Regions from separate parts of the Thalassospira sp. ABL2_045 genome, predicted to be linked through region 2. Evidence: predicted binding sites of a transcription regulator. Region 2 holds the regulator's gene; the other holds the start of a gene.
The links. The regulator HrcA, encoded in region 2, represses chaperone genes, less so after heat shock. The targets are predictions, from matches to a motif close to GTTAGCACTCNCCNNNGGNGAGTGCTAAC.
Positions count from the first base shown of each region.

Region 1: a site for HrcA is predicted at 5,295-5,323, ahead of groES (co-chaperone GroES). Genes of this name have one in related genera too.

Region 1 is NZ_JBSWYV010000011.1:126,220-137,755, forward strand. Features, by position in the region: gene ACXAIA_RS15720 (NADH:flavin oxidoreductase/NADH oxidase) at 1-93, shown strand, start outside; gene dctP (TRAP transporter substrate-binding protein DctP) at 266-1,249, shown strand; gene ACXAIA_RS15730 (sensor domain-containing diguanylate cyclase) at 1,252-3,123, shown strand; gene groL (chaperonin GroEL) at 3,224-4,882, opposite strand; gene groES (co-chaperone GroES) at 4,943-5,230, opposite strand; gene ACXAIA_RS15745 (hypothetical protein) at 5,662-6,390, shown strand; gene ACXAIA_RS15750 (nucleotidyltransferase family protein) at 6,400-6,978, opposite strand; gene ACXAIA_RS15755 (XdhC family protein) at 6,975-7,973, opposite strand; gene ACXAIA_RS15760 (c-type cytochrome) at 8,028-9,374, opposite strand; gene ACXAIA_RS15765 (xanthine dehydrogenase family protein molybdopterin-binding subunit) at 9,495-11,536, opposite strand, start outside.
Region 2 is NZ_JBSWYV010000001.1:366,003-377,538, reverse strand. Features, by position in the region: gene ACXAIA_RS01795 (RES family NAD+ phosphorylase) at 1-176, shown strand, start outside; tRNA gene ACXAIA_RS01790 (tRNA-Leu) at 226-312, opposite strand; gene hemW (radical SAM family heme chaperone HemW) at 480-1,673, opposite strand; gene rdgB (RdgB/HAM1 family non-canonical purine NTP pyrophosphatase) at 1,780-2,379, opposite strand; gene rph (ribonuclease PH) at 2,565-3,281, opposite strand; gene hrcA (heat-inducible transcriptional repressor HrcA) at 3,531-4,589, shown strand; gene grpE (nucleotide exchange factor GrpE) at 4,641-5,282, shown strand; gene cobB (Sir2 family NAD+-dependent deacetylase) at 5,484-6,230, shown strand; gene ACXAIA_RS01755 (ArsR/SmtB family transcription factor) at 6,239-6,919, opposite strand; gene ACXAIA_RS01750 (NIPSNAP family protein) at 7,009-7,350, shown strand; gene ACXAIA_RS01745 (antibiotic biosynthesis monooxygenase family protein) at 7,347-7,694, shown strand; gene ACXAIA_RS01740 (DMT family transporter) at 7,729-8,691, opposite strand; gene ACXAIA_RS01735 (LysR family transcriptional regulator) at 8,942-9,880, shown strand; gene ACXAIA_RS01730 (glycosyltransferase family 2 protein) at 9,971-10,834, shown strand; gene ppa (inorganic diphosphatase) at 10,998-11,522, shown strand.

The DNA.
Region 1 (11,536 bases), on a different contig from region 2:
TGGCATGCCGCTGCAACCCTTGGCGCAGAGGTCAAAGCCGCCCCGCAATATTTGCGGTGCCAGCCGCGTCACCTGAAAAAGCTTTTCGGTTAAACGGGTTAAGGTCATCCAACCGGAAAACTAGACAAAAGGATAGGTGCTTTGACTTGCGTCAAGGCACCTCCCTGACACCAAAGGTAGTTTCGCCCCAAGAAAGAATGATTCTAAATCTGCCCGGCCCTCCCCGGTCTGGCGCTGCATGGCGAGTTACCACAAAATGCCCGGAATGATTTTAACAGTCCTGGCGGCCCTGTTGTTTTGGGGCGCGCCGACCAAGGCTGCGGATATCCAGATTTCGACTGAAAACACGACGTCGCATTTTCAGACGATCTTTTTGCTGAACTATGCCGAGGCACTTAACGCCGAAATCCCCGAACATCATTTCGAAGTCATTCATTCTGCCAAGGCATTTAGTGACCGCGATGTCGCCGAGGCCGTTTCCAGCGCCCGCGTTGCCATTGCCGCCCCCGGCGTCTGGCATCTGGGGCAATATAGCAGCGACCTGAACGCGCTGCTGCTGCCGAGCTTTATGGGACTTGGCGCTAAAGACGTCCGGAAACTGGTTGACGGTCCGGTTGGTCAGGCCCTTGATCATTCGCTGCAAGCACAGCTGAACGTCAAGGTGATTGGCAAATGGCTTGACCTTGGCTCGGCCCATATTTTCACCCGCAACAAACGCATTGGCAGCTTTGAGGACCTCAAGGGACTTCGCATTCGCTATGCCGGCGGCGAAGCAAACGCGCTGCGTCTTGCAACCCTGGGTGCCGAACCGGTGCTGATCCCCTGGCCCAACGTCCCGGAGGCACTTGATCGTGGTGAAATTGACGGCCTTTTGACGACAAGCAGCACCGTTGTCAGTGCGTCCCTTTGGGAATATGGCATTCGGCATGCGTTCCTCAGCCATTCCTACTATCCGTTCTATGTGCCGATCATCTCCGGTGACATCTGGAAACGCCTCGACGATGTCCAACGACGCGTCATCACCAATGTCTGGGACGGGATGATTTCGGCTGGCCGCGATCTTGCTGTGCGCCATCAGGAAAAATCAATGGACATGCTGCGTGACAATGGCGTTGTCGTCACAACGCCAAGCGATGCCGAACGAGATAGCGTACGTCGGGCACTCGCCGGGCACCAGCGCGAAATGGCCGAGAAGATCGGCATCTCCGAGCAGACCTTTGATATTCTTACGCAACACGGGGATGACTGACTGTGGGTGTCGCGCGTCGCAAACACCATGACTGGCGCCAGGTCCTTGGCGAAGAATTCCTCAACATCTTCCTGTCGATCGGGTTGCTGGTGGGGGTTCTGTTCATGCTTGCCCATCAGACGGTGACAGAACATCGCATCGCGTCCCAAAAGGCGGTTGATACCGCTGCATTTGGCATTTCGACCTATGCTGACAGCTTATCAAGCATTCTGACAAAGGCAGATGGCGTTGCCCTTATTGCGGCACGCAGACTGGCAGAAACGGACACCATGCCCGATCCGCTTGTCCGGCAGATGACCGCCATTGTTCAGGATGACAGCGACATCAGCGGCTTCATTCACATAACTGAAGATGGCAAAATCGCCGACAGTTTTGTTTTTCAGAACATCTCCGAGCGGATGCTGAAAACCGATGTAATACTTACGCGCCATCGTGATGCCTGGGTGGAACCGGCTTTCCTGCAATCGGGTGACCTTGGCCTGAAAACCAGTGAAATCGCAACCGAACGCGGCATCTGGCGCGAAGATGGCAGCTTTGCCGGCGTGGTCATCGTTTTGGTTTCTGTGGGCAGCCCCTATGAAAACACCTCGCTTGAGAAATTCCTGACCGAGGCAAAAATTCGCGTTGCCAGTGCCGCCAGCGAGAACATCCTGACCAATCAGTATGCCCTGGCCCAAACCGTCACCGATTGGCTGAGCGTGACCGAAGAAACCAGCTACTGGTACAGCTATCATGGCGAAGCGTCCCTTCACGCCAATATAGCACGTATTGAAGACAACCTCGTGCTGTCGCACAGCAACCTGCCCGGCTTGCCGCTAACGGTTTATCTGCAGATCTCGACCGACCGGTTCTTTGAGACCTATTATTCGACCCGACAAAACGCGATCATTGCTTCTATTGTCATTGTTGGCGTTGCAGCGGTGTTTCTGTTGCGGATCAAACTCGACCGGCAAGCCAAACGCACAAGCGAGCAGAAAAGACAGGCACTCGATCAGCGCCTGCAATTTGCCCTCGACACGGCGGGTCAGGGTCTTTGGGACTGGAACATTCCCGAGAAGCGCGGCTATTTCTCTGACAGCTTCTATCGCCTGCTTGATATCGAAAATGACGATGAGAAGCTCAATGTCGAAGACTTGCGTCAGCGCATCCATTCAGACGACCGTCACGCGTTCAACCTGGCGCTTAATGCCCATCTTGCCGGGCATACTCCGTACTTTGAGGTCGATGCGCGCATCCAGATCGGTGACACGGATCGTTGGGAATGGTTTAGCCATGCGGGCTCTGTGACGGAACGAGACAGGTTCAACAACCCGGTCCGGGTCATCGGCCTGCTCAAGAACATTCATCATCAGAAGCTGCATAACCTGAACCTTGAATTCGAGGCGTTCCACGACCCGCTGACCGGCCTGTTAAACCGTGCAGCTTTCGAAGACCGCATCGCACGCATCCATGCCAAAAGCAGCCGTACTGGCACGCCATATGCGCTGGTGATGATCGATATCGATCACTTCAAGCATGTGAATGATACCTATGGCCACAATACCGGTGAGATTGTGCTTCAGCATGTCACCAGCACAGCGTCCAACACGCTGCGGTTTGAAGAGGAAAAGCTGTTCTTCCGTCTTGGCGGCGAGGAATTTGTTGTCCTGCTGCCCGACACGGACGGGGAAGCTGCCCGGTTTGTCGCCGAACGCATCCGTGAACGGATCGAAATATCCCCCACGACGGTCGGTGATACGGATATCCTGGTAACCGTGAGTGCGGGTATCGCCTGCTATCAACGCGGCGAGAGCCCCGAGGACGTGCTTGTGCGTGCTGACCATGCGCTTTATCAGGCCAAGGAAAACGGCCGTAATCAAAGCTGCCTTGAATAGGCACTTGTGCTTAGCACTTCCGGACCGCTGAACACCCAAAGCAAAAAGGGCTCCGCAATTGCGGAGCCCTTCTCGTAGTGCTTGGTCGGTTGGGTGAGGCTTAGAAGCCCATGCCACCCATGCCGCCCATACCACCCATGCCGCCCATGTCAGGCGCGCCGCCAGCAGCCGGGCTATCGTCCGGCTTCTCAGCGATCATGCATTCGGTGGTGATCAGCAGACCTGCGACCGATGCTGCGTCCTGCAGGGCAGTACGAACAACTTTGGCCGGGTCGATGATGCCAGCTTTGACGAGGTTGGTGTATTCGCCTTTCTGGGCGTCGTAACCGAACTCAACGTCGTCCTGCTCAAGCAGTTTGCCAGCAACAACCGCGCCGTCTACGCCGGCGTTTTCAGCGATCTGGCGAACCGGTGCCTGCAGGGCACGGCGAACGATGTCAACACCGATGGTCTGGTCATGGTTTTCACCTTCAAGACCTTCGAGTGCCTTGACCGAGTACAGCAGAGCCGTACCACCACCAGCAACAATGCCTTCTTCGACAGCTGCGCGGGTTGCGTGCAGAGCATCGTCAACGCGGTCTTTACGTTCTTTCACTTCGACTTCCGAAGCGCCACCGATTTTGATCACGGCAACACCGCCTGCGAGTTTCGCAAGACGTTCCTGCAGTTTTTCACGATCGTAATCAGAGGTGGTTTCTTCGATCTGGGCGCGGATCTGACCAACGCGTGCTTCGATCTGTGCTTTCTCACCAGCACCATCAACGATGGTGGTTTCTTCTTTGGTGATGGTAACCGATTTCGCGGTACCGAGCATGTCGAGGGTAACGTTCTCCAGCTTGATGCCGAGATCTTCGGAGACAACCTGACCACCGGTGAGGATGGCGATGTCTTCGAGCATGGCTTTACGACGGTCGCCGAAGCCCGGTGCTTTAACAGCAGCGATTTTCAGACCACCGCGCAGCTTGTTGACAACCAGGGTTGCCAGAGCTTCGCCTTCGATGTCTTCAGCAATGATCAGAAGCGGCTTGCCGGACTGAACGACCGACTCAAGCAGCGGAAGGATCGGCTGAAGCGAGGAGATTTTCTTGTCGAACAGCAGGATGTACGGAGCATCCATTTCTGCGACCATTTTCTCCGGGTTGGTTACGAAGTACGGCGACAGGTAACCACGGTCGAACTGCATGCCTTCGACAACGTCGAGTTCAGTGTGCAAGCCTTTGGCTTCCTCAACGGTGATAACACCTTCGTTGCCAACTTTTTCCATGGCTTCAGCGATCATGTCGCCGACTTCACGGTCACCGTTAGCGGAGATGTTACCAACCTGTGCGATCTCGTCGCGACCGGCAACTTTACGTGCACGGCTCGAAATCGATTCGATGACTTTGGAAGTCGCAAGGTCGATACCGCGCTTCAGGTCCATCGGGTTCATGCCGGCAGCAACGGACTTGTTGCCTTCACGAACGATCGACTGTGCCAGAACGGTTGCGGTCGTGGTGCCGTCACCTGCCAGATCGGCAGTTTTCGACGCGACTTCGCGAACCATCTGTGCGCCCATGTTTTCGAACTTGTCGGTCAGTTCGATTTCTTTGGCGACCGAAACACCGTCCTTGGTCACACGCGGTGCGCCGAAGGATTTTTCGATAACAACGTTACGGCCTTTCGGGCCAAGCGTTACCTTGACAGCGTCTGCCAGGATATCGACGCCACGCAGCATTTTAGCGCGTGCATCGGTGGAAAATTTTACGTCTTTAGCAGCCATAATATTCTTTCCTCTCTATGAGACGGATGAACGTGGACTTAAGTCACCCAAAGGGCTGACTTATTCCATGATGCCCATGATGTCGGATTCTTTCATGATCAACAGCTCTTCGCCGTCAACCTTGACTTCGGTGCCCGACCATTTGCCAAACAGGACTTTGTCACCTGCTTTGACGTCGAGGGCTGCAACCGAGCCATCGTCTTTGCGAACGCCAGAACCAACAGCGACGACTTCGCCTTCCTGCGGTTTTTCTTTGGCGGTATCCGGAATAATGATGCCACCGGCAGTCTTGGTGTCGGACTCGACACGACGTACCAGGACGCGATCATGCAGCGGACGGAACTTCATTTTAGACAACTCCGTGTTTAAGCTAAGGCTCGTTAATAACTAAGACTAACCGGGATGAGCCCGTATTAGCACTCACCCCCGGCGAGTGCTAACAGCATTTATTGGAGTGCCTGTCCAAAGTCAATAGGGAGATCAAAAAAGACGCGGAAATGTCACGATTTTTGCCCTTTGGCACCTGTGCGGCGCAGCAAAAATTTGCCCTGTTTTCAAGGCGGCGCGATCAGAACATTTTAAAGCCCCCAACGCAACCCCGGAGGATCTGGCCCACACGCCGACATCCTGCATTTCAATTCCCTAGGAAAGAATCGCGTTCACCGTTAAGGTGCAAACAGAAAGCGCAGCTCAACCCACACCAATGACTGCGCAAGTATCACCGGATTGCACCGATGTCGTGCCGTAAAACTCCGCCTAACCCGACTTTCGGGCATTTCATGAAAAGCCGCCATCAAGCAGTGCGGTATGTGTCGCGCGTTGCACTTGCCTTTGTCACCCTCCTGCCTGCGATCAGCTCAAGCGCCTTGGCCGATGAGGCGGACTACAAGTGTCCCGAAAAAATTGCCTATATCGAAAACGAACCGATGTCGCAAAAGGCGATTGTGATCCTGCAAAAAATATATGCCGATCTGGGCTGCCCGCTTCAGGTGGTCAAACTACCCGGGCGCCGTGGCCCGCTACATTTCAACGAAGGTCTGGTGGATGGGGAGTTGCTGCGCGCCATTCCCGCAGAAAAGACCTACTCACGTGCGTTTGTCCGCTCATCCGTGCCCTTGCGCGAGATATCAAACCGGCTGTGGCGCAATCCGAATGACCATGATCCGCAAACGCCGATTGCCTTTACGCTGGGTGTGATCTGGCAAGAAAAGTTCGCCAAAACTAAAACCGCCAAGACCGGTATCCCGAACAAGCCGATGATGTTTAACACCGAACTGCATGACGCCTATGCAAATGGCCGCGTCACGCGCTTCCTCGCAGCGGATACCAATAACGACGACATGATCGCAAAAGGCATTCTGGGCGACACCCCGGCACCGGTGATCGAGGAAACCATTTCCGTCCTGCCGCTCTATCACTATCTCGGCGCGGAACACGCACCGTTCATGAAGAAGTTTTCCGAACTGGTCGCCAAGACCGACCCGTTTCATACAGCACAGGACCAATGATCAGCGCGATCAGGCGATTGCTGCCGCAAGGTCGTCCTTGGTGTCGACATCGATCAGGGCGCCGGGCAAATCCACCGCTTTGACATGCTGTCCTTCGCGATTGATCATTTCCTTTGCCCCCCTGGGACCATCAAGTTCTGAAAGTTCTTCCCAGCAGTTTCTGGGAAAGATGGCCGGCACGCCCAAGCCATGGGGATACTGTGTTGCGAAGATCGCCGTGCCGTCAAAGGCATCAATCAGTTTCTGATAGTCTTCTGCTTGCAGTCGGACCTGATCACAAACCGCAATCAGCACACCGTCGCAATAAGCTGCCTGCTCCATCACGGCGCGGATGCCAGCGGCAATCGAATTGCCCATACCGCGCGCCCAGTCAGGATTGCGAACCACATGCCCGCGACCAGTGACCTCGCCAACGATATCTTCGTGATAGGCGCCCAGAACAACGAAAGGCGCGCTTTCGCAGGTTCCTGCAATCAGATCAAGCGTATGACGCAAAAGCGACTTTCCCCCGACCTCGGCCAGTTGCTTGCGCCCACCGAACCGCTCACTGGCCCCGGCAGCCAGAATAAGCCCTGCAAGTTTCGTCATTCTGCGACCTTCGCCATATGCAGGTTGCTTTCCCTGTAAAGAACCCGATGGATCCCCGAGAGGATCGACAAAGCAATGCTTTCGGGAAGCTGCCCCCCAATATCAAGCCCGGCAGGACTGGAAACCGCGAATGGCAGTTCGTGTTCCTTGAGCCCGGCATGATCAAGCACATTGGCAAAGCGATGACGCGGCCCCAGCGCCGAAACATGCCGGATGGTTGAGGCACCCAATGCCTGCAGGGCATCGCCATCAATCGATACGCTGTGTGCCATCAGGACGGCGGCATCCACACGGTGCTGATCGGCAAAAGCGCCAAGTGATGCGATATCACGCACAATCGCGCTGACATTCGGAAAATGGTCCGCACGGGCATTTGCCGGACGCGGATCGGCAAGGCTGACCTGCCAGCCCATTTCACGGGCGATATTGGCAACGGGGCGGGCATCAAGACCACCGCCGACAATCAGGATATGCGGTTCCGGCCGAATGGGTGTGACCAACCAGTCATCGCCACGCTCATCGGGCTTGATCGTTGCGATCTGGTGGCCGGGCAGAACCCGTGGATCAAGGTCAAACCAGGCTTCGGCCGCACCGATTTTCTGATGGAAATAGCCGCTCTCACGTTCTTTCAGGGCATGGCGCAAGTCGCCAAGGCCAAGGTCATTTGTGGCACTCAGGGGCTGCAGCATGATGTACACCTTTCCCCCGCAGCCGACACCCAGCTTGAAGAAAACGTCATCTTCATCATTGCCGTCATATTCAAGCATGACGACCTTGTCCGTGACCATCGCCCGGCGGGCATTGCGGATGATGTCTGCTTCAAGACAACCACCGCTCAGCAAACCATGTTGGCTGCCATGCCCGTCGATCAGCATCATAGCCCCGGCCTTGCGATAGGCGGAACCTTCGGTCCGGTACACGGTACCCAGAACCCATTCCGTCTGATCACGACCGTCCCACCAGACATCCAGCATCTCAGAGAGTTGATGGCTCATATCAGGCTTCCTTCATGACAATGATGCTGATCGCGTTTTGCATGGCATATCCAATCAGCGCATCTGCAAGATGATCACATCGATGCTGGCCGGATCGGTATGGCTACGAACGGCAGCCACTTCTTCCGCACTGACAGCATCACCATGGTTGCCCCAGCTTGATCGGACATAAGTCAGCACCTCGGCCATCTGGGCATCCGAAAGATGCTCACGATAGGGTGGCATGCGGTACGTGTCCGGCACACCATTCGCGATGACACGCGGTGATCCGTTCAGCGTTACATTGATCGCAGACTCTGCCTCGGGGGCGAGCATGGACGACACACCGGCAAGCGGCGGGATCCATTCATTCTGACCCAGACCATCACGACCATGACAAAACGCGCAGTTCGTCGCATAGGTCCGCGCACCGGACACCTTGTCGGCAACATCGCGCGACAGATCGTCTGCGGTCGCTTCATCATATGCCCAGACCGGTCCATCGTAATCCGGGTCTGCCGGCAATGATTTCAGGTAATGGGCTATCGACATCAGATCATCATCGGTCATGAACTGGGTCGAGTTGTTGAACGCCTCGACCATCGATCCGAACACGACGCCATGCTCATTACGGCCATCTTTGAGATAGGCGTAAATGTCTTCTTCGCTCCAACGGCCAAGACCGATATTGGGGTCATTACGCAGGCTCGGCGCGTACCAGCCATCGAGCAGCGCACCGGACAGATATTCCGGGCTGCTTTCATCAAGGGCGACTTCGTTCATCGCCGGACCACGTGGGGTATGGCAACTGCCACAATGCCCCGGCCCCTGCACCAGATAGGCACCCCGGTTCCACATGTCGTCTTCGGATGCCTTGGCCTGATAGACCTCACCCTCGGTAAACGCGACATTCCAAAGTGCCAGCGGCCAGCGCATATTGAGCGGCTCTTCGATTTCGGTCGGCTTGTTGGCCTGTTTGACCGGTTCGACGCCTTCCATGAAATAGGCATAAAGCGCTTCGATGTCCTCATCGGGCATCTTTTCATAGGACGGATATGGCATTGCCGGATACAGACGATGACCATCCGCCGCCACGCCATGGCGAAGCGCGCGGTCAAAATCGGCAAGGCTGTAATTGCCAATTCCGGTTTCCGGATCCGGGGTAATATTTGTGGTGAAGATCGAGCCAAGCGGCGTGCCCATTTCAAGCCCACCGGCAAAGGCCTTGCCGTCCGGGGTGGTATGGCAAGCAACACAGTCCCCAAGGCGGGCAACATATTCACCGCGCGCGATCAGGTCGTCTGATGGCGCAGAGGCGTTTACATCATCAAAGGGCGAAGACGGCGTATGTGTCGCGATCCAGGCAGTGCCGACCGCGCCAACAACAACGACGCCCAAGACAGTCAGAAACAACTTTTTCAACGGAATCCCCGTTTTTGTTTGGTTTGGTTTTAACGCGAAATCCAAACGCAGATCAGCACGATGCGGGAGCTGGGCGGTCACAGAAAATCTGTGACCGCCGCTGTATCTGCGTTAAGGGGCCTAGCTTTCAAAGCGCAGGTTGCTAAGCGGCATGTCCCGCACGCGCTGACCGGTAAGGGTCGAAACCGCGTTGGCAACTGCCGGCAGAACCGGCGGAAGCCCCGGCTCACCAATACCGCCCATAGGCGCACCGCTTTCGACGATACGGACATGGACGTTGGGCATCTGATCGGGCCGCAGGATCGGATACAGGTCATAGTTCCGCGCGGTCGGTTCGCCATTTTCGTAGATGGCTTCTTCCATCAGAATTTCCGACAAACCAAGTGCGGTTGCGGAATTGACCTGTGCCTCGATGATTGCCGGGTTGACGATGCTGCCCGGATCAATTGCTTCCCAGACATCATGGACAACGACCTGTCCGTTTTGCATGGAAACCTCGGCAATGGCTGCGGATTCACTGCCAAACGGCGATGCCATACCGACACCACGTGCGCGCTGGCTGCCATCTGCTGCGGTGAACGGACCGCGTTTCCAGCCACCGGACAAATCGCCAACCGCCTTAAGCAAGTTGGTCAGTCGTTCATTGTCCTTAAGCAGAGCCAGGCGCAGTTCATAAGGATCCTGCCCGCCCTGATCAGCCATTTCATCAAGGAACGTTTCATAGAAGAAATCATTCATTGAATGGCCAACCGAGCGCCAATAAGCCAGCATCGCCGGCGTTTCGACATAAACCTGGGCAATCCGGCGATTGGCAATGGCGTATTTCTTGCCCGTCAGACCTTCAAGTGCGGTCGGGTCCATGGAATCCGGATTGTGACCATAAATGCCCTCGGTCGGGCCTTCGGTCGCACTGATGGCTTCAAGACCAACCGGCATACCATCCGCATCCAGACCACCGCGGAACTTCACGGCCGCCATCGGACGCAGCGGATCGCGCAGGAATTCTTCCTCACGCGTCCAGATCAGCTTGACCGGACGCCCGACCTCCTTGGCCAATTGAATGGCCTGCGGATACGGGTTGGCTTCCGGATACAGGAAGTGACGGCCAAAGAACCCACCCAGCATCGGCGAATGGATATTGATCTGGGATGCATCAAGGCCGGTGATGCCGGCAATCTGCGACTGGAACTGCTCCGGTGCCTGGTTTGGCATCCAGATATCAAGGGTTCCGTCATCGTTAAACCGTGCAAGGGTTGATGGCGGCTCAAGCTGCCCATGATGGACGAACTGGCTGCGATAGGTTGCCTCAACCGTGGTGGTCGCATTCGACAATGCCGAACTGACATCACCTTCCTCTTCGCCAGCCTTGCCAGCACCGGTTTCATTGGCCAGACGTTCAGAAAATGCCGCGGTCGAGAAATCTTCGGGCATGTGGCGGATTTTCGAACCATCCGCATCGCGTGTGACCCATTCAACCTGAAGCGCCTCTGCCGCGACCTTGGCATTCCACCAACGTTCCGCAACGACCGCAACAGCACCGGCCAGGCGATGGATCGACATCACGCCTTTCATCGCGCTGACTTCAGCTTCGTTGACGATAGTGCCAACCCCAAGACCAAGACGCGGTGCGTGCTGAACAGCGGCATGAACCATGCCGTCAACTTTAACGTCGATGGCAAACACGGCCTTGCCAGTTGCCTTGTCATGGATATCAAGACGATCCATCGGTTTCCCGATCCAGCGGAAGGTCGACGGATCGCGAAGCTCGATCCCCTCGGGATCGGGGACGGCAAGATCAAGCGCGTCTTCGGCCAGATCACCATACGGGATCTTGTTGCCGGTATTGCTGTTTACGACATAACCGGGCTCGGTCGTCAGCTGTGCAACCGGAACGCCCATGCGGTTGGATGCCGCCTGCAGCAACATCTGGCGCGCAGACGCCCCCAGTTTGCGCATGGTCGAATAGCTCGTACGCACTGACATACTGCCGCCGGTGATGCGCATCTGGTTGTTGATCACCAGATAGTCGGGGCCGGCCGGCGCACTTTCGACGACAAAGCTTTTGGGATCGGCATCCAGTTCTTCGCCAACGATCTGGGCCATGGCGGTAAAGATGCCCTGCCCGCCTTCAACGAACGGGCTTTGCAAACGCACACTATTGT
Region 2 (11,536 bases):
TTGAACATGCAGGGGGACTCAACTTTGCCGTGAAGAAAGAGTCGTATGATAATTGGATAACGCCCACTGAGACGATGGCTTGCAAGGTTAATAAGGCATATGGCTATGGAGCTTATCAAATGCTTCAAAGCCAGCCTGTCCCTATACGTGAACTTGGCCCCATCGAATGGCCTTGATTCATCCCAAAACGACAATACCCCAGCACATCTGAAATGTGCTGGGGTATGGTGCCCAGGAGAAGACTCGAACTTCCACGACCTTAAGGCCACTGGCACCTGAAGCCAGCGCGTCTACCAATTCCGCCACCTGGGCATAGGGGCTTAGGTATTGTCCGGGGTTTCCCGCCGGAACGGGGCGGAATATACGCGGTCAGGCTTAAGTGTCAACCAACTTTTTGATGGTTTGGTGAAACTTCCTGCGCGCGATTGCAGGCCCCCGCCAATCGCGCGGTTTTTCTTGGCATTTTGCGGGTTTCGGGCTTAAACCGCGTGGTCGAACAAATAGGCCAGAACACCGTTCAAACGGTTTCTGCCCTGATCGGTGGCGCGCAAGCCCGCCGAATCACAGATCAGATCACCAGACTCGATCAGGGTTTCAAGCCGATCCTGCGCGAGAACATCACGCGGTCCCTTGCCAATGATGCGCTCAAACCGGGCCGTCGGGATCGTTTCATTCAGCCTTAAGCCCATCATCACCATTTCAAGCAGACGTTCATCCGCCTCAAGCGCGGTTTCTTCCTGCGTGCCATGGCCCTGCTTTTCAACGCGATCGAGCCAGATCTCGGGCGCACGGTGACGTCGGACCGCCATCGGCGTGATATTGCCAGCCGCGCCCACCACCGCTTCGCGGCCATGCGCGCCCGGCCCGATGCCGAGATAATCGCCATAGCGCCAATACACGAGGTTATGGCGGCTTTCCTGCCCCGATTTGGCGTGGTTGGACACCTCGTAACAGCGATAGCCGGCCCGTTCGGTTTCTTCCTGGGTGATCTCATAAAGCTCGGTCGCAAGGTCCTCGCCCGGCACCACCAGGTCACCGCGCTGATGCAGCGTATAAAACTGTGTGCCCGGCTCAATGGTCAGCTGATAAAGCGAAATATGCCCATTGGCGATGCCAAGCCCCTCACGGAGTTCCGCCCGCCAGGCTTTGGGATCATGTTCCGGCCGGGCGTAAATCAGATCAAAGGAAAACCGATCAAACACCGAGGTCGCAACATCCAAGGCCCGCATGGCTTCCTCGGCACTGTGCAAGCGCCCCAGGAATTTAAGATCGCGGTCATTGAGCGCCTGAATACCGATTGAGACCCGGTTAATGCCGTTCGCAGCAAAGGCCGAGAACCGGTCAATCTCGACCGTGCCCGGATTGGCCTCCAACGTGATTTCAAGGTCATCCGTCACATCCCAGAAGGATTTGATGTCCTCAATCAGCACACCCGCCGTTTCCGGGTCCATCAAGGATGGCGTGCCGCCGCCAAAGAAAACCGAGCCCACCGTTCGCCCCGGATGGCGGGCCGCGCCATGGGCCAGCTCCGCCCGGAGCGCCTTGCGCCAACGCGCGTGATCAACACTGTTCGCCACATGGCTGTTGAAATCACAATAGGGGCATTTCGACAGACAGAATGGCCAGTGGATATAAATGCCAAACGGCACGGTTTCACTTGAGGCTGCGGACACGCGGGACTCTTTTCGAATGCGGGATGAGTTGCCTGTAACGTAACACGCACCGCCGATCATGACATCAGCGATGCGCGCATGGGATGAATGCAGGAAATACCCCGGATCAGTCTTCGAAGCAGGCCTTGACCAGCTGGGCAAAGGCATCGGCCCGGTGGCTCATTTCATGCTTTTTCGCCGGGTCCATTTCGCCAAAGGTTTCCGCGTACCCCTTGGGCTGGAAAATCGGGTCATAACCAAAGCCATGCGGGCCGCGCTTGGGCCAGACGATTTCGCCATCAACCCGGCCTTCGAAATTCTCGACATGCCCGTCCGGCCACGCCAGCGACAAGGCACAGATAAAGGATGCACGACGGTCCGGATGACTACCGATGCCGTTCTGGACCTTTTCCATCGCCATGTCGAAATCCTTGTCCGGCCCGGCCCAGCGCGCGGAATAAATACCCGGTGCGCCATCAAGGGCAGAAACCGCCAAACCACTATCATCGGCAAGGGCTGGCAGATTTGCGCCATTGGCAGCGGCGGTTGATTTCAGCTGTGCATTGCCGATGAAAGTTTTTTCGGTTTCTTCGGGTTCCGGAAGGTCCAGTTCACCCGCCGAGAAAACCTCGATCCCGAACGGTGCGAGCAGCTCGGCGATTTCCTTGATCTTGCCTTTGTTGTGGCTGGCGATGACGAGTTTTTTTTCCGTAAAACGACGGGCCATGGTCTTGCCTGAAATGCGGTTTCTAAAAGGGGTGAGATCAAAGCAAGGTTGTTGAGATTCGTTTCATGCTGAGTCGAAAATGGCTGGTCGCGAGAACCGAAGCGCAGCGTAGTTGAAGCTACGTGAGCATCGGAAGCGCAGTGCCCCGCCATTTGCAGGCCAGCATGGGACGAAGATCAGCGACCTTAGAGACCGAGTGCCTGACGCTGTTTTTCAAACAGCTCTTTGCAGCCTTTTTCGGCCAGCGCGAACATCTGATCATAAGACGCGCGATCAAACGGAACGTCTTCGGCGGTTGCCTGAACCTCGACAATGCCGCCATTGCCGGCCAGCACGAAGTTGGCATCGGCACCGGCATTGCTGTCTTCGGCGTAATCAAGATCAAGCACCGCCTCGCCGTTATAGATCCCGCACGAAATCGCTGCGACCGGCTGGGTCAGCGGGATTTCCTTGATCAGGCCAAGGCGACGCACGCCCTGAAACGCCAGATGGGCGGCAACATAGGCACCCGTGATCGATGCAGTCCGCGTACCGCCATCGGCCTGAATGACATCGCAATCAAGGCGCATCTGCATTTCACCCATCGCCTTCATGTCGGCAACCGCACGGATCGAACGCCCGATCAGGCGCTGAATTTCCTGGGTACGGCCCGACTGACCCCCACGGGCGGCTTCACGGTTCATGCGCGAGTCCGTTGCGCGCGGCAGCATACCGTATTCAGCCGTGATCCAGCCCTTGCCGGAATTGCGCATCCAGCCCGGGACCTTGTCTTCGACCGTTGCGGTACAGATCACGTGCGTGTCGCCGAATTTGATCAGGCAGGAGCCTTCGGCATATTTGGAAATGCCGGTTTCAATCGTCACATCACGAAGCTGATCGGGGGTACGGCCGGAAGGGCGCATGAGAAGGAACCTCTTGGTTGTCTTGGCGGTGTTCACAGATCGGAACAGCGCAAAATTGTCCTGTAAAATTTGGCCCAAAGTAAGATGTGACCCACCAAACGTCCAGCAGTTTCCCAGCATGTTTTTATTGCTTCCCGGGCAATGCAGACAAACCAACAACTTGAAGCAATTGGCCCTGCAATTGACGCAATGCAATTGCCTGACTAAATTCTGTTCAGTTTCACGACAAAAGGTCCCGACCCGAACACAATGGCGCATTTTGACGATACATTGCTGGGCGACATGAATGCGCGGTCACGTGAAGTGTTCCGCCAGATTGTCGATGCCTATGTCGAAACCGGGGAGCCGATCGGCTCGCGCTCGATTGCGCGGCGCATGTCGGAAAACCTCTCAGCCGCGACGATCCGCAATGTCATGTCCGATCTTGAAGAAATGGGTCTTCTGGTCGCACCGCACATTTCGGCCGGACGCCTGCCCAGTGAGAAGGGCCTGCGGCTTTTTGTGAATGCCCTGATGGAGGTCGGCGACCTTCCCAATGCTGAACGCGACCAGTTGACCAAGAATTGCGAACAGGCGGGCTATTCGCTCGATCAGATGCTGGGCGAGGCAACCACGATGCTATCGGGCCTGTCGCGCTGCGCCGGGCTGGTGGTCGCGCCGAAGACCGATGGCATTCGCTTAAAACAGATCGAATTTGTTGCCCTTTCGCCGGGCAAGGTTCTTGCGGTACTCGTCTCGCAGAACGGCAATGTTGAAAACCGAATCCTTGATGTTCCGGCGGATTTACCCGCCTCGGCATTGACAGAGGCGGCAAATTATCTAAATACCCGGTTGGCTGGAAAGACGCTTGATGATGCGCGCCTTCTGATGACTCAGGAGCGTGATCGCCTCAAACAGGAGCTTGATGATCTTTCCGCCAATCTGATTGATGCGGGCCTGGCAACATGGGCCGGCGGAGTCAAGGGATCGTCCCTGATTGTGAAGGGGCAATCCCAGCTGCTCGAAAATATCGATACGATAGAACAGCTTGAGACCGTGCGCCGCCTGTTTAACGTGCTTGAAGCCCGCGATCAGATGATTGAATTGCTCGATGTGACGACGGACGCCCAGGGCGTTCAGATTTTCATCGGGTCGGAGAATAAACTGTTCGGCGGATCGGGTCTTTCGATGGTGATTTCACCCTATCAGAATGCTGAAGGCAGCATTGTGGGTGCAATCGGGGTTGTCGGACCGACCCGGATCAATTATGCCCGGATCATTCCGCTGGTCGATTACACCGCCAAGCTGGTCGGTCGACTGATTGGATAAATCGCGGCGCTGCGTGTCAGGCCGCATAACGTGAAAGTAGCAAGGTTAGCCATGTCGGAAACCGCAAAGAACACTCCGGAAGATCTGCAGGACGTCAATGCAGAGGACACCGCATCGGAAGAGGTCGCAGCAGAGGCGACCGAAGAAGCCGTTGAAGATGCCGCACCCCAGGACCCGGTCGAGGCCCTTGAAGCCGAAGTCGCGGAACTGAAAGACCGTCTGCTGCGCCAGGCCGCCGAGGTGGAAAACACCCGCCGCCGCGCGAAAAAGGACGTCGAGGATGCCGGCAACTACGCCATCACCAAATTTGCCCGCGATTTGCTCGATGTCAGCGACAACCTGCGTCGCGCCCTTGATGCCGCCGGTGACACGTCTGATGCCGACCCGGCGATGAAAACGCTGGTCGACGGTGTCGAGATGACCGAGCAGGCCCTGCAGAAGGCGCTTGAAAAGAACGGCATCGAAAAAGTTGAGCCGCTGGGCGAAAAGCTTGATCCGAACAAGCATCAGGCCGTGTTTGAACTGCCGCATCCGGAATATCCGGATGGTCACGTCGCACAGGTCATGCAGGCGGGTTATGTCCTTAAGGGGCGCTTGCTGCGCCCGGCCATGGTCGGTGTCACCAAAAACCCGGCCGGTGAAAAACCAAGCCAGGACGATACCCCGGGCGGCAATGTTGATACCTCGGCCTAAGCCACATTGAATATTCAAACCGATTTTAGCGGATCGGGTTTTACGGCCTCGCCAGACATACTTGGCGAGGCCGTTTTGCTTTCATACGCTCAAGAGATTCCCGCTTTCGCGCGAATGACATAAGCTATTGGACCATCCATCACCCACAAGACCGTCATGCCCGCGCAGGCGGGCATCCACTTCGCCAAAGGACGAAAAATTATGCCGCTTAGCCCCAACCTGATCGACATCCTGCGCGATGAAGCCGCCCCGATTGTCATTCTGACCGGGGCGGGTATTTCCAAGGAAAGCGGGTTGCATACCTTTCGGGACGCGGACGGCATCTGGGCAAAATACGATATTTCCGAGGTCGCAACGCCCGACGCCTTTGTCGCTAATCCCGATCTGGTCCATCATTTCTATAATGACCGCCGGGCTGGCCTGCATGACCCGGATGTGCAACCCAATGCCGCCCATCTGGCCCTGGCAAGGCTAGAGGCCGAATGGCCCGGTGACGTGTTGCTGGTCACACAAAACATCGATGATCTGCATGGTCGCGCGGGATCAAAAAACCTGATCCACATGCATGGCGAACTTTTGAAGATCCGCTGCAATCATTGTGACCTGCTCACTGAGTGGCCGGGCGACCTTGCCAAGGAAACCCCGTGTCCCAGTTGCGGCAAGGCCGGTGGCTTGCGCCCGCATGTGGTGTGGTTTGGTGAAATGCCCCTGGAGATGGACCGCATTTATGCAGCGCTCGGCGAATGCGGGCTTTTCATTTCCATCGGGACATCAGGCAATGTCTATCCCGCCGCCGGGTTTGTGCAGGTCGCCCACGAAGAAGCCGGGGCCGAAACGGTCGAGCTCAATCTCGAACCCAGTTCCGGTGCCACCCAGTTCGATCACAGCACCTATGGCCCTGCCACCGAACTGGTGCCGACCTTCGTTTCCGCCTTGCTTGGGGATTGATATCGGTCTTACGGATTGATCAGGTCACGAAATGATTTCTCGCCCGCATCGCTAAAACGCACAATCCGCGACTCCGGCACGCGCCGGGCCCAGCCAAGATCATAAAACCGGTCCAGCAAGGCCGCCCCAAAGGAGCCCGCCAGATGCGATTGCCGGGCACTCCAGTCCAGGCACTCGCGACAGAGTGGGCGGCGCTTGGCCCGCAAGCCATCCAGATCAATGCCAAACGTATTGGCAAAATCGATCCCGGCCGGTGTCAGGGCAACGCCATTCACGTCGCTTTCAATCAGCTTGCGTTTGGCCAGGCCGTCAAACAGGGCTACCCCCATGTCACCGGCCAGATGATCATAACAAACGCGCGCCTTGCGCAATTCCGGGTCCTTGGGGCCGGTGCGCACCCGGTTATGCCCGACCCGGTTGGCAATCCCCATCAGGACTTCCAACACCTCGACAATATCGGGGCCACTTAACGTGAAATAACGATGCCGCCCCTGTTTGCGCGGCACAACGATCTGCCCGCTCTCAAGCTTTGCCAGATGCGAGCTTGCGGTTTGCGGCGTCACACCGGCCTCCTGGGCCAGTTCAGCTGCGGTAAGCGCCCGACCACTCATCAGTGCGGTCAGCATATTTGCGCGCGCCGGATCGCCAAGCAATGCGGCCACACGGGCAATATCGGGTCCTTCTTTCATAGTTCGATGCTAATCGAAGCATTGATGCGCAGCAATCGGGATAATGGATCTGTCACCCAAGAAACCATCTCTCCTGAAAGGACGCTGTCATGATCACCTGCTTCATTCGCTATGAAATCGACCCCTACAAAAAAGACGCCTTCATCGAATATGCCCGCAACTGGGGACAGGCCATTCCCCGCTGTGGTGCTGACCTTGTCGGCTATTTCGCCCCGCATGAAGGATCGGTCTCGACCGCCTATGGCATCTATCATTTGCCCGATCTGGCATCATATGAAGCCTATCGCGCACGGCTGAAGGATGATCCGCTGGGACAGGAAAACTATGAATTCTCCCAGCACGAAAAGTTTATCCTGCGCGAAGAACGCCAATTCCTGAAAATCGCCTCTTCGCCACACGCCGGCCCGCATTCGGAGCTGATCAAACCATGATTGCCGTCATTTTCGAGGTCACACCACACGAAGGGCGCTATGACGATTATCTGAAAATCGCCGGTGATCTCAAACCCATGCTGGAAACCATGGATGGCTTTATCTCGATCGAGCGATTTCAAAGCCTGACCCATCCGGGCAAGGTTTTATCGCTGTCTTTCTGGCGCGATGAAGACGCCATTGCCGCCTGGCGCAATCTTGGCGATCACCGCGCCGCCCAGATCAAGGGGCGCCACAAGATCTTTGAAGATTACCGTTTGCGGGTTGCTGGCGTGATCCGCGATTACGGCCTGCATGACCGTGATCAGGCCCCGGATGATTCGCGGGCCGAACATGATCGCTGATCGCTAAGTTCAGTAGTGTTAATGGGACTGGAACTCAGGCCTTTGCCGGTTTCGGGGGTGCTTCGTCATCCCCGATCTCGCTGCTCTCGGCAAATCCGGCGAATTCTTCTTCCACGGCATCCTCAACGGCTTTGGCCCCGCCCTTGTAATCCAGCAGCATCACGGCAAGCACGACGATGCCGGCACCAACAAAGATGACCGGGACCGGCAGCATGTCAAAGAAGATCAGGTCCATCGCCACAGAAAACGGCAGTGCTGTATAGGCTGCTGGCGACACCACACTGGCGTCGGCCACCCGAACCGCGCGCAGCACCATGTAATTGGTCAGCATGGCAAAGAAACCGGCCCCGGATGAATAGAGCCAATCGGCGATTGAGGCCGGATACCAGGTGATCATCGCAATCGGCACCCAGATTGCCACCGCGATGATCTGTGGCCAGAAAAGCATGGAACAATTGGTTTCGGTCCGGGTCAGCACCTTGGCAAACAGGGTCTGGGCAGAAAAACAGAACGCCCCGATCAGGGCGGCAGCCACACCAAGCGGCACACCAAAGCCATCCATACGCGGGAAACACATCACCCAGACGCCAACAAGGCCCAGAAGGGTTGCGATGATTTTGCGCGGGGTCAGTTTCTCGCCCAGAATCACCACCGCCAACATCACGGTCAGCAAGGCTTCGATAAACAGATAGGCATTGACCTCGGCGATGCTCATCTGGCGCAGGGCAAAGAACACAAAGAACAGCGATCCGTACCATAAAACGCCGCGCGCGATATGGGCCATGGGCCGGCGGGTGCGGATCTGGCGTGTGCCGATAAACACGACAAGGATCAGGAACACCGCGACCGTGGTCAGCGCGCGCATCGCCAGAATTTGCGATGTCGGTACATCGTGGGAAACAAGCTTGGCACAGACATCAACAAAAACGCCCGATGCCATGGCAGCCGTCATCCACAGAACGCCGCGGAAATTTCCGCTCAGTCGCGTTGCGGTCATGGTCAATCCCGGTTTTGAAAAAGAAGTACTGGGGTTTCCGGCCGTCAGGGAGTGACGGGCTTACGAGGTGGCGCAAGGGGACATCAAAGAAACATGGCCGGAAACCCTGTATGGCGATGATATTGCCTGCTTGTTTGGAAAAATACGAATGAAGCTTTTTCAGCCATTGTTGAGATTTTTTTGGCCCAATTTCGGGTAAGGCCTGATAGACAGAATAAAAGCCTTTAATACCGTCCGGATGGAAACCCCGATGCGCAGAAAGCTCCCCCCGTTGCGCGCCCTCGTCGCTTTTGAAGCCACCGCACGCCATCAAAGCGTGAAGGGTGCCGCCGAAGAACTGCATGTCACGCAAAGCGCGATCAGCCACCAGCTCCGCCAGCTTGAGGAAAACCTTGGCGTGGTGCTGTTTACCCGCAAGGGCCGGGGATTGACGCTGACCAAATCGGCAAAGCTTCTGTTGCCGCGCCTGACCGAGGCGCTCGATGGTATTGCTGACATCACCGGCGAAGTCGGCCCGGACAAGGGCAAGGCGATCCGCATCGGCGCGCTGGCGACCCCGGCCCTGACGGTTCTGCTCTATGAGCTCGATAACCTGCGCGATCGTCTGCCCACTGACATCCCTGTTCAGTTTCGCAAGATCGAATTTGATGACGGGCTGGATCCGCTCGAAATCGACCTCGCCCTTCAGATCGCGCCAAAGGACCTTCCCGGTCCCGAAGACTGGATTACCGAACTTCTGACACCGGAAGTCTATACCGCCTTTGCCGCCCCGGAATGGCTTGAAAAGCGCGGCTATGATGCCAGCAGTGTCGATGTCTGTGCACTTGGTCCGCGCGATATCCTGTTGATTGACAGTGACAGCGAACAGTTTTCCCAAATCGAACAATGGTTCAGTGATGCCAGCTTCTCACTCGCTGATTGCTGGACCTTCAGCCACCATATCTGGGCCCTTGAGGCTGCGCGCGCCGGTCAGGGCATTGTTGCCAGTACTGATGTGGTTGCCCGCAACTATGTCGAACGCGGTGAACTGGTCGCACTCAATTTCCCGGATTTCATTTCGCACTGGTGGTATCGCCTTCTGATCCGCCCGGCGCGCGAAAAAGACCCGATCGTCATCGAAGCCGCCAACTGGATCCGCGAACTGATCAATCCCAAAACCGCATCACTTGCACGTAAAAAGGTGATGTAACGCCATTGTCGTTGTCCTTGGACGCTCGAAAGGTTAGGGTTTGGCCACAAAAATCAGCCTTAAGCCAATGAACGGGGTTATGTGGGGAAGATGACATCCTTGGTGTCGGTCGTGGTCACGACATATAACTGGCCGGAAGCACTTTCCATGGTGCTCAATTCTCTTGCCGATCAGAAGGATCGCAATTTCGAGATCGTCATCGCTGATGACGGATCCGGCGATGAAACCGCACAGGTCATCACGGATTTCGCGGCCAAAAGCCCGGTTCCAGTTAAACATTACTGGCACGAAGACAGTGGCTTTCGCGTTGCCAAGGCGCGCAATGGTGCAATCGGATTATGCGAAGGCGATCTGGTTGTCTTTATTGATGGCGACTGCTGTGTGATGCCTGACTTCATCACCCGCCACCGCAAGGCAGCCACCAAAGGCTGTCTGGTGTCGGGCAAACGGGTGTTCCTGAAAGAACGTTTGACCAATACCCTTCTGGCGCGCAGATGGGCCTTTCACAAATGGCCGCGCCCGCTGCTGTTTGTCACCGCCCTGTTTGGTTTCGCCAACCGGCCGTTTCAATTCATTCGCCTGCCCCATAATGGCCCGTGGCTTTGGGAACATGAAAAGGACTGGCAAAAGGCGCAGACCTGCAATCTTGCTGTCTTTAAATCCGACATCGACCGCGTTCAGGGCTTTGATGAAAGCTACGAAGGCCATGGCTTAGAAGACTCTGATTTTGTCCTGCGGTTGTTACGCTCCGGGCTCAAACGCAAGAATGTCGAATATTGCTCACCTGTTCTGCATCTCTTCCACAAGCGTTCCGACCCGAGCCGCCATGTACAGGATTCCAAGAACCCGAGCCATTTCAAAAATCTTCTGGATGATACGGAACGTTTCCTGCCCCTGACCGCGGTCAAGGCAAGCGCACCGACGCAGGAAGAGGATCGGGAAGTAGCCGAATAACCTTTCGACCAAGGATGCATCTAGACCCCCTTGGAAGCAGCCGCGTTTCGCGATAAAAGGTCGGCATCATTTTCCTTCGGATGCATCTTTGCATCGTCGAAGCTCATATCAGCCGCCCTGGTGATCGGGGCATGCGTTCAAAAAGCGAAAGGGATTTTCCCAGATGGATCTCAGCAAGATTGCCGTTGGCAAGGATGTTCCGTGGGACGTAAACGTCGTCATCGAAATTCCGCAGGGCGGACCGGTCAAATACGAAGTGGACAAGGACTCCGGTGCGGTCTTTGTGGATCGTTTCCTGCACACCTCGATGTATTACCCGGTCAATTATGGCTTCATCCCGAACACGCTGGGCGAAGATGGCGACCCGGTTGATGCCATGGTCATGTTCCGTGAGCCGGTCGTTGCCGGTTCCGTCATTCGTGCGCGTCCGATCGGTGTTCTGATCATGGAAGACGAAGCCGGTCAGGACGAAAAACTGATCTGCGTGCCGCATGACAAGATCGACCCCTACTACACCGACATCAAATCCCACGAAGATCTGCCGCAGATCCTGCGCGACCAGATCCAGCACTTCTTCGAGCGTTACAAAGACCTCGAGAAAGGCAAATGGGTCAAGGTCACCGGTTGGGAAGGCGCAGAAAAGGCGGCCAAACTGATCGAAGAAGGTGTGACCCGCCTCGGCAAATAAGCCCGGCATACATC